One region of the Feifania hominis genome, then DNA from elsewhere that is predicted to be linked to it. Evidence: a T-box and tRNA genes for the amino acid it is inferred to sense, from the RefSeq annotation. Region 1 holds a T-box; the other holds one or more tRNA genes.

Region 1 (5,170 bases):
CCAGGTGAGCGATTTTGCAGACAACGCCATGCGCTGGGCTGTGGACGCCGGGATCATCAACGGCAAGGGTAGTGGTATTCTGGACCCCCAAGGCCGGGCTTCCAGAGCAGAGGCAGCGGCCATGCTCATGCGCTTTTGCCAACAACCCACCGAGACAAAATGACTTAACGCCTAGTCAGGGACTTACCCTTACACCCAGAAAGAAGTTTTTTCAGTTGAGAGGCACAGATGCCCGCCGGGCATCTGTGCCTCTTTCTTGACAGCCCCGCATCGAAAATACCCTCTGGTATGCCTGAAACCCGCATTACAACAAGAAAACCGCCAGAAATGGCGGTTTTCTGAGTACAAAGGACGGTTAAAAACGATATTTTTTCGGCAACGTAAAAAGCCGCCCGAAAGGCGGCCACAAAATCGAAGCCCAACGAAGTGGGTTCGATTTTGAAAGGAGGAGCGACAAAATGAGTGAGAGATGACGTTTGATTTGAAAAAGAAAACGTCGTCGCGAACGATATGACGTCCGCGACGACGTGGTGGAGGCGAGGGGAGTTGAACCCCTGTCCGAAAGTCCATTCACGGGGACCTCTACGAGCGTAGCTCTATGTTTGGGATTCCCCCGCGCACACGCCAAAGAGCGGGCTTGTGCGGTCGGTAGATTCATGGTTCATGGCCGGGGCAAATCTTACCCGGCGCACGTTCACTGCTCATCGACGCCCCAGCCCGGGCCGCAGTACTCCCGGGTGGGACGGCAGCCTAAATTAGGCCGCGGCTAATGTTCTGTTATTAGCGTTTGTGTTTAAATTACGGTGTTTTACGAGATCCCGTAAATCTCGGCTCGCTATCCCGGCTGCAAGACCCCCGTCGAAGCCATTACGCCCCCATGTGGGCCGGTGTCACCGGTTTCGTTCTTTCATGGCGCGGTCCATCTCGCGCTGCGCGTCCTTTCGGGCGATGGCGTCGCGCTTGTCGTGCAGCTTTTTGCCGCGGCACAGCCCGACCTGCACCTTGACGTGAGACCCCTTAAAATACAGAGACAGCGGGATGATGGCCATGCCGTCCTGCTTGACGCAGCCGTACAGACGCATGATCTCCTTTTTGTGCATCAGGAGCTTTCGCTCGCGCAGGGGATCCTTGTTGAAGATGTTGCCCTTTTCATAGGGCGAGACATGCATGCCGACCACGCGCAGCTCACCGCCCGACACGGTGCAATAGGCGTCTTTTAAATTGACCTTGCCCGCGCGGATGGACTTGACCTCGGTGCCGGCGAGCGAGATGCCCGCCTCGAAGCTCTCCTCAACAAAGTAGTCGTGGAAGGCTTTTTTATTCTGTGCTATGGTGCGATTCTGCGTTGCTTTCTGCGGCATAAAAGCCCTCCTCCCGGCAAAAAGTACCGTTACAAGTATATCATATTTTACCGGAAAGTAAACCGTGCGGCCATTACGGTTTCGTTACAGTTTTCGCATAAACCGCCGCCGCCCGCCCAAACTAAGGGGAGAATTGGTTGGGAGGGATGCTATGTACCGGCGCAGTGTTGCCATCTTCGGCACCTTTGTGGTGATTCTGGGCATTCTGGCGCTCAAGGTCGCGTCTCTCGCCATCATCGGCGGGCCCGAGATCAGCGCGACCGCCCAGCGGCAGCAGGAGGCGGTGCTCACCGTCGCGAAAAAGCGCGGCACCATCTACGACTGCAACGGCGTGGCGCTCGTCAACAACGGCAAGTCACTCACCGCCATTGTCGAGCCGACCTTTTTTGCCGACCGCCAGGCGCTCTATGAGCTGCTGCGCCCCGTCGCGCTCGACATCAGCGACGAGGAGCTGCTCAAAAAGGTCGAGCGCAAGTCGCCGTTCACACTCACCGTCAACCGCCGCCTTGACGAACAGAAAGGGCTCAAGATCATCGACACCGTGCGCCGCTACGAGGGCGCGATCCTCGCGCCTCACATTCTCGGCAATGTCACGGCAGACGGGCTGGCCGGTCTCTCGGGCATTGAAAAGGCGTTCGACGAGCTGCTCGCCGACGGGGGTGAGATGACGGCGTCCGTCACCCTCGATGCGACAGGAAAACCACTCGAGGGGCTGCCGGTGTCTATCTTCTCCGAGCACTATGACAGCAAGAGCGGCGTCGTGCTCACCATCGACAGTAAAATTCAGGCCATTGCCGAACAGGCTGCGCGCGACCACTTTGAAAAGGGGGCCATTGTGGTGGCCGAGGCCAAGACCGGCAAGCTGCGCGCCGTTGTCAGCCAGCCGGGCTTTGTGCTGCAGAAGATGAGCTACTATCTCAGCTCCGACAACGGGGAGCTTCTCAACCGGGCGTTTGAAAACTACAACGTCGGCTCCATTTTCAAGCTTGTCGTCACAGCGGCCTACAGCGAAAAAGAGGGCAAGCCATACGACAAGTCGGTCTTCTGCGACGGCGGCATCACCGTGGGCGGGCGCCGCTTTGCCTGCCACTATGCAAACGGCCACGGGTGGAGCGATCTGACCCGCGGCTTTACCAAGTCGTGCAATCCCTTTTTCATCAAAATGGCGCAGGACACCGGCTACAACGAGATCATTGACATGGCCCGGCGCCTGGGCCTCGATCAGAAGATCGTCTTTGCCGACGGCCTGTCGGCCCGCGCGGGCAACCTGCCCGAGAAGAGCAGCGGCGCACCGCCGGCACTTGTTGCCAACACCGCCATCGGCCAGGGCGAAATCATGGCGTCGCCCGCAGGGCTTGCGCAGCTGACCCAGGTCTTTGCAAACGATGGCTACAAGCTTCCGCTCACCCTCATTGAGGGCACGGTGGACGAAGCGGGCACGTTCACGCCCGCCGAGGGCGTGCGCGGCGAGCAGGTCGTACGCCCGGGGACGGCGGAGCTTGTGCGCTCGCTGATGGAGCAGACCTGCCAGAGCGGCACAGGTACCACGGCGGTGCCCGAGGGGAGCACAGCCGGCGGCAAGACAGCGAGCGCCGAGACCGGCTGGCGGGAGGACGGCGAGGCCGTTATCCACGGCCTTTTCACCGGCTTTTTTCCGGCTGAAGACCCACAGTATGTCATCACCGTGCTCGTCGAAAATGGCAAGAGCGGCTCGGTTGCCGCGTCGCCCGTGTTCCGCGAGATCGCCGAGGGAATTCTCGCGCTTGAGGGCGGCTCCTGAAGGCCGCCCTTTTCCTCTGTCGGGCAGCGGGTGGAGCGGGGTGGAAAAATTTCGCCGGCCCGGCGGGGAACCGGGCGGCAAACGCTTGACAAATCCGCCGGGAATCAGTAAGATGATGTTGTGTTTTCAATAGTTTGAACGATGAGAGACAAGAGTAGGGCAGGATGAGCCGATCAGAGAGGGTGGCCTTGGCTGTGAGCCGCCCCGGCGGACGTGTCCGAAAGCCGGTCTTGAGTTTGCGGCAAACCCGCGACGTCTTGTCCGCGTTAAGGATCAAAGTGGCGCCTCTGGCGCAATGAGGGTGGTACCGCGGTGTGTATGCTTCGTCCCTGTTTTGGGGAGCGGAGCATTTTTTCTGTTTGAAAAAGTAAAAAAGTTTACCATAAAGGAGATTTGTAAGACAATGGAATGGATGGGACTCAACGAGATCCGCGAGAAGTTTCTCAGCTTCTACGAGAGCAAGGGGCATCTGCGCCTGCCGAGCTTTCCGCTCGTGCCGCAGAATGACAAGAGCCTGCTGCTGATCAACTCGGGCATGGCGCCGCTCAAGCCCTATTTTACGGGCGAGGTCACCCCGCCGCGCAAGCGTGTGACCACCTGCCAGAAGTGCATCCGCACGCCCGACATCGAGCGCGTCGGCAAGACGGCCCGCCACGGGACGTTCTTTGAGATGCTCGGCAACTTCTCGTTTGGCGACTATTTCAAAAATGAGGCGACCGCCTGGGCGTGGGAGTTTTCCACCCAGGTGATGGGTCTGCCGCCCGAGCGCATCTATGTTTCGATCTATGAGGATGACGACGAGGCGTTCGAGATCTGGACCAAGAAAGTCGGCATCCCCGAGGATCACATGGTGCGTCTGGGCAAGGAGGACAACTTCTGGGAGATCGGCACCGGCCCCTGCGGCCCCTGCTCGGAGCTCTACTTCGACCGCGGCCCGGAGCACGGCTGCGGCAAGCCCGACTGCGCCGTGGGCTGCGACTGTGACCGCTTCATCGAGTTCTGGAATCTGGTGTTCACCCAGTTTGACAGCGACGGCAAGGGCAACTACGACCGGCTCGCCCACCCGAACATCGACACCGGAATGGGCCTTGAGCGCCTGGCGTGCATCATGCAGAACGTCGACAACCTCTTTGAGGTCGACACCATTCAAAACGTGCTCAAACACGCGGCGAAAATGGCGGGCGTGACCTACAAACAGAATGAGAAGACCGATGTCTCGCTGCGCGTCATCACCGATCACATCCGCTCGACCACCCACATGATCTGCGATGGTGTGCTGCCCTCGAACGAGGGGCGCGGCTATGTGCTGCGGCGGCTGCTGCGCCGCGCGGCGCGCCACGGCCGCCTGCTCGGCATCAAGCCGGGCTTCCTCAGCGAGCTCTGCGACACGGTCATCAATGAGAGCAAGGACGCCTATCCGGCACTTGAGGAGAAGCGCGGTTACATCAAAAAGGTCATCCAGATGGAGGAGGAGCGCTTCGACCAGACCATCGATCAGGGCATGAGCATCCTCGGCGAGCTGATCGAGGGGCTGAAGAGAGACGGAAAAAAGGAGCTGCCGGGCGACGAGGCGTTCAAGCTCTATGACACGTTCGGCTTTCCGATTGACCTGACCCGCGAGATTCTCGAGGAGCAGGGGCTCGCCGCCGATGAGCAGGGCTTCGCACAGCTCATGGAGCAGCAGCGTGAACGCGCGCGCTCGGCGCGCGCCGGCGCCGGCGAGGTCGCCTGGACCGAGACGGTGCTCGGCAAGCTCGACCGCGGGCTCAAGACGGAATTTGTCGGCTATGAGACGCTCGAAAACGAGGCGAAGATCATGGCGCTGATCAAGGACGGTGAGCTTGTCACAGGCGTTCAGACCGACGACGAGGTGACCGTCATCACCGACCGCACGGCGTTTTATGCCGAGAGCGGCGGCCAGGTGGGCGACACCGGAACGCTCACCGGCGCCGGCGGCGAGATTCGTGTGACCGACTGCCACAAGACGCCCGACGGCAAGTATCTGATGAGCGGCGTCGTGACCCGGGGC
Region 2 (5,170 bases), 340 kb from region 1:
GGTTTGGACATTTTGACATGGGTTCTTCCGCAGGAGCAAGGTTCCCGCGTGAGTACGCAGATGTCGCGCGTACGGTAGCGCAGAAGCGGGAACGCCTCCTTGGTGATGCTGGTGAAGACCAGCTCACCTTTCTCACCGTCGGGCAGAACCTCGCCGGTCGTGGGATCGATGATCTCGGCGATGAAGTGGTCCTCGTTGATGTGCATGCCGGTCTGCGCACTGCATTCAAAGGAGACGCCCGGGCCCGAAATTTCCGTCAGACCATAGATGTCATAGGCCTTGATACCGAGTTTCTGTTCGATGTCGCGGCGCATCTCCTCCGTCCACGCCTCGGCGCCGAAGATGCCGGCTTTGAGCTTGATCTGATTTTGCAGCCCGCGCTCACAGATGCTCTCCGCGAGATAGGCCGCGTAGGAGGGCGTGCAGCAGAGGATGGTGGAGCCGAGATCGCACATGAACTGAATCTGACGGTCCGTGTTGCCCGAAGACATCGGCAGCGTCAGCGAGCCCACCCGGTGCGAACCGCCGTTGAGCCCCGGGCCGCCGGTGAAAAGACCGTAGCCGTAACAGACGTGCACCACATCGTCCGCCGTGCCGCCGGCCGCCATGATAGCGCGTGCGCAGCAGTCCTCCCAGAGATCAATATCGTGCTGAGTGTAAAAGGCCACCACCCGGCGGCCGGTCGTGCCGCTGGTCGACTGGATTCTCACGCAGTCGTGAAGCGGCGTCGCCATCAGGCCGTAGGGGTAGGCGTCCCTCAGATCATCCTTGGTCAGAAAGGGCAGCTTTCGCAGGTCGTCCACCGACCGGATGTCGTCTGGGGTCACGCCGCGCTCGACCATCTTCTTTTTGTAGTAGGGCACATTGTCCCACACGCGGCGCACGGTTTTGACAAGTCTCTCATCCTGCCAGGCCCTGATTTGTTCCCGGGATGCACATTCGATCTCGGGCTGATAGTAGTGTTCCATACCGATGCCAGTCCTTTCCTTTACAGAGAATGCGTCTTCTATTTCCCTTGTATTCCAAGTTGTCATCATTATAGCAGTAACGTCGAAAACCGACAATAGAATTTGCCCCAAAAAATGCAAAAAAGGCGCGGCCTACGGCCACGCCCATCTCATTTTTCAAGGTTTTCCAGTATTTCTCGATAGCGCTGTGTCGCCGCGTCACTCGGTTGACCCTTTTTACAGAAGTTCAATTTTGCGAGCTTTGGCACCACCCGCTGTACGACTATTTGCCCGTCCACCGTCTTCTGGCGAAGCGTCTCAAAGGCCTGTTGAAAGCGCGGATCCTCCCGGGCGCGGCGATAGTGGGACAGCGTGTGGACATAGTGGAACAGATTGTAGCCGCGAAAGGGGTATTCCACCTGCATAAAGAGAGTTCCGATTCCATAGTGACAGGGGCCAATCGGCCGTCGGACTGTCCAGTGAAAGAGAAGAAACTCCACCGCCCGGTCCAGCAGCTGTATGCTCTCATAGCCCTCGAGAAAGCGGAAAGCGTCGAGAACGGTCAGCGTCGGAAAGGGGTCGGAATACTCGGTCTCGGGCCCGCGGCCAAAGCTGAATTTTCCGCAGCGCCAGCCGCCGTCGTGGTATTGAATGTCCAAAAAGTATTCAAAGGTCTTCTGCAGCCGTGCATCACTCGCATATCCCATCCGGCAGAGGGCCGACGCCGCATGCGCTGTCTGACAGGGGTAAATTACACCCTGGGGATACACGCGAAAACGTCCGTCCTCCCGCCAGGCCTGCAGAATACGCTCCGCCGTTGCAAGCATGACGGGGTCCTCCGGCGGCAGCCCCAGCTCAACGAGATAGCCTGCGCACTCGATCGTGGAAAAGGGCGCTCCCTTGAGCAGCCGCCCGTCTGCCGTGGCCCAGAAATCGCCGCCATTGTCTCTCCGGTGGGAGAGGATCGCCTCGATATCCGCCTGTCGTTCCTGCTGGGTCATGGGGTTCCTCCGTCGCTATGTAGCGGCGGGCCCGTGAGCAGTTCCGCCACATCCTTGAGATAGACCGTATAGTATTCGAAAAATGTCTGTCTCGGCTTGACGCCGCGCACAAGGTTCTCAAAGTCCTTGCGGGCCTTTGCCGAGTTGTGGGCAACGCGGTTTCTCACTTTTTTGACCGCATTGAGCTGGCTGCGCATGGTCTTGAGCACCGCAAACGGGCCACCGCTCTCAAAGAAGTTTTCCGCACAGGTCAGGACCTTGTCCAAATCTCCCCAGTCGGGATAGGGGTTGGTGTTGCGAACGAGGCGCTGCGCATGCTCAATATCGAGCGGGGAGACATAGGTTTTCACCGGCGTGCCGCCGCGCAGGGGCACACCTAGCATGAGCAGCAGAAAGCTCTGTTCGAGAAAGTTCTGCCACTCATTGAGTACACGGGCGAAAGCCTGCTCAACGACCATATCACGCATGGCGTCATCAAACAGCGGTCGAATTTCAGGGTGGTTTTCATGGAGATCAACCGCGCTGTAAAAACATTTGAGACAGACATCACACATGCCTTGAAACTCCTCAAGCAGCGTGTCGAGCCTTCGATCATCTGTCATGTCACGACTCCAGATTCTCGAAGATCATCCGGCTGATAAACTCGCTGCGGGTGCGTCGGGCCGGCACATCCGCCGTAGCGCCGCGCGTGGAGCTGATGAACTCATAGTGTTCGGGTTGTACCTCTTCGCTGGTGAGAATGCTGTCGAGCTCCTCGAGCGCGTTTTTCACTTTGGGGTATTCCCTTTTGGTGATCGCGCACCGCGGCGCATCGAGCCCCTTGATTCCATAGTTCATATGGTAGAGCGCCAGAAACATGGAGTAGAAAATGGGAACATTGCGAAAGGCCGTGTCTCCAAGCCCATTGTCAAAGAGATTGCCGATCAGGTCAATGGTTGCGTGAAAGCGCTCCTCCACCTGTTTGCGCGCGTCAAAACTCTCATCGTAGAGCTGATAGTACTTCTCCGCCGACTTGTGCGACTGAATGCCGTCGAGAATGGCGATGACAAGGTCGGTGACCAGTTCCACCTCCGCCATGCGCATGATACGTCGGTCGGTAAATATGCCGTTTTCTTTCCAGAACGTGAGGTAGTCGCCGGCAAGCTTATAGACAAATTGTTTGAAGTAGCCAAAATATTTGGCGTTGATCAGTTCCTGCTTGTTCAGAGCGATGGAGTAGGTGTTCAGCCGCGCAAAGATGTCGAGCACATCGCGGTCGTCGAGATCGAGCAACAGATCAACCGAAATCTCATACTTCAAAAATTCCGCCTGCACCTGCTCGGGAAGTTCCGAGTATTTGAGCCCACCGTACTCCTCATTGTGGACCTTGCTCACCCGAAAGCCGTCGTGCACAAAGGATAAAATAGCGCGCGTGCGCTGCTGTCCGTCGACAATCTCGCGCAGAGTGGTTCGGGTCTTTGGGTCGGTGATCGAGCGGATGAATATCTTCGGCAGAGGCTTGTCCCGCAGAATGGTGTCGATCAAATAGGATTTCGCCTGGGGCGACCAGACCGAGCGGCGCTGGAACTTCGGCGCGATCTCAAGCTGCTTACGCTCATCCCACTCGACAAAGTCGTTGATGCTGTATGTCCGGGAATCAAAATTTTTCAAGCTGTCGCCTCCCAAATGATTCAACGTTTCACCCCCATTATAATCGAAACAGATGTCCTCTGTCCACATTATGCCAAGGGCGGTAAAAAATATGTAAGTTTTTGCGCCACTCAAAAAACGCCAATTTTAAAAATACCTCTTGACCGAATTTTTATTTGTGGTAAAATAGAATTCGTCGAAAAAATGGGGGCGTAGCTCAGCTGGGAGAGCGTACGGTTCGCATCCGTAAGGTCGAGAGTTCGATCCTCTTCGTCTCCACCACCTAAGAAAACAAAAGCTTGCGAGATTACTCGCAAGCTTTTGTTTTTTACACAAAGAGACCTGCGGCCGTCGGCCGCAGGTCTCTTCTATTCTATGCTATGGCTCGCGTACTCAGCAGCAGGATGAACTGCCACAGCCGCCTCTTACCGGGGTTGTGGTGCACGCGGTGTTGTTGTCGGGGTTTGGGTCAGGCGTTGCAGAGAGCACCCGCGCGGTGTTGACGATATTGCCGCAGGCACAGCGGCTCACCACACCCGATACCCGAATGCACACGGAGGTGTTCGCCGGCAGCGTACCGAGTGTATAGATTCCGCTCCAGGGCTGCCAGCAGGCGCCGCCATCCAGAGAAAGTGCCCCGTTGCACAGCTCACACGGCAGCGTGTCGGCGATCGTCACCTCCTGCGCGTCGCCCGGCCCGGCATTGGCGACACAGATCGTATAGACCAGTCGCTGACCGCGCCCCACCGGGCAGGGACTGGCCGTCTTGGTGATACAGAGATCAGCCAGCGCTCCCACAGGCGTCTCAACCGAAGAGGAGTTGTTTGACGGGTCCGGATCGGGAGTGGTGCCGCTCACCACGGCCGTGTTGACAATGGACCCGGAGGCGGAACCCACCGTGGCGCGAATCAGGATGCTTCTGCTCTCGCCGGCTGTAAGCGTTCCGAGCGCGTAGGGGCTGCTCCAGCTCTGCCACGTGGCGCCGCCGTCAGTCGAAAAGACGGCGTTGAGAAGCGCAGCGGGAAGCTCATCGCTCAGCAGTACATTCTGGGCATCCGCCGGCCCTGCGTTTGAGAGAACAACCGTGTAGGTCAACTCATCGCCCGGTACGACAAGGGAGGGCTGGGCCGTCTTCACAACTGCGAGATCAGCCGAGGCCTCCACGGCGGTCTCCTCGGTGGAGGTGTTGTTGTCGGGATTCGGGTCGGGCGTGTCGCTCGAGATCACCGCGGTGTTTTGAAGCGTTCCCGTCACATCGGAGCCCACTGCAGCGCGGATGAGAACAGTACGTGCCTCCCCTGCCGCCAGACTGCCGACGGAAAGCGTTCCGCTCCACGGCAGCCAGCTCACACCGCCGTCCAGCGACACCTCCGCCGCGCTCAGTCCCTGCGGCAGCGCATCGCTGAGTACGACGTTCTCAGCCTCGGCCGGGCCCGCATTTGCCAGAGCGAGCGTGTAGACAATCTGCCCCCCGGCGGACACGGGGTTCGGACTCCCCGTCTTGACAACGGAGAGATCGGCCACGGATAAAATCAGCGTCTCATCCGTCGCGGTGTTGTTTGACAGGTCGGGATCCGGGGTGGAACTTGCCGC

What was found. A T-box is a leader RNA that pairs with one kind of tRNA and senses whether it is charged. The one in region 1 lies ahead of alaS (alanine--tRNA ligase), so its partner is inferred to be a tRNA-Ala.
Region 2: it encodes a tRNA-Ala, which carries the amino acid that the T-box ahead of alaS (alanine--tRNA ligase) is inferred to sense. The anticodon was not compared.

The regions. Positions count from the first base shown of each region.
Region 1 covers NZ_JACRSP010000002.1:410,757-415,926, reverse strand. The annotation lists gene H8695_RS05450 (InlB B-repeat-containing protein) at 1-163, shown strand, start outside; RNA gene ssrA (transfer-messenger RNA) at 529-877, opposite strand; gene smpB (SsrA-binding protein SmpB) at 891-1,361, opposite strand; gene H8695_RS05435 (peptidoglycan D,D-transpeptidase FtsI family protein) at 1,513-3,141, shown strand; T-box leader at 3,274-3,475, shown strand; gene alaS (alanine--tRNA ligase) at 3,545-5,170, shown strand, end outside.
Region 2 covers NZ_JACRSP010000002.1:74,721-79,890, forward strand. The annotation lists gene H8695_RS03855 (phenylacetate--CoA ligase family protein) at 1-968, opposite strand, end outside; gene H8695_RS03860 (prenyltransferase/squalene oxidase repeat-containing protein) at 1,118-1,948, opposite strand; gene H8695_RS03865 (hypothetical protein) at 1,945-2,550, opposite strand; gene H8695_RS03870 (DUF262 domain-containing protein) at 2,552-3,598, opposite strand; gene H8695_RS03875 (hypothetical protein) at 3,614-3,793, shown strand; tRNA gene H8695_RS03880 (tRNA-Ala) at 3,784-3,859, shown strand; gene H8695_RS03885 (DUF7507 domain-containing protein) at 3,971-5,170, opposite strand, start outside.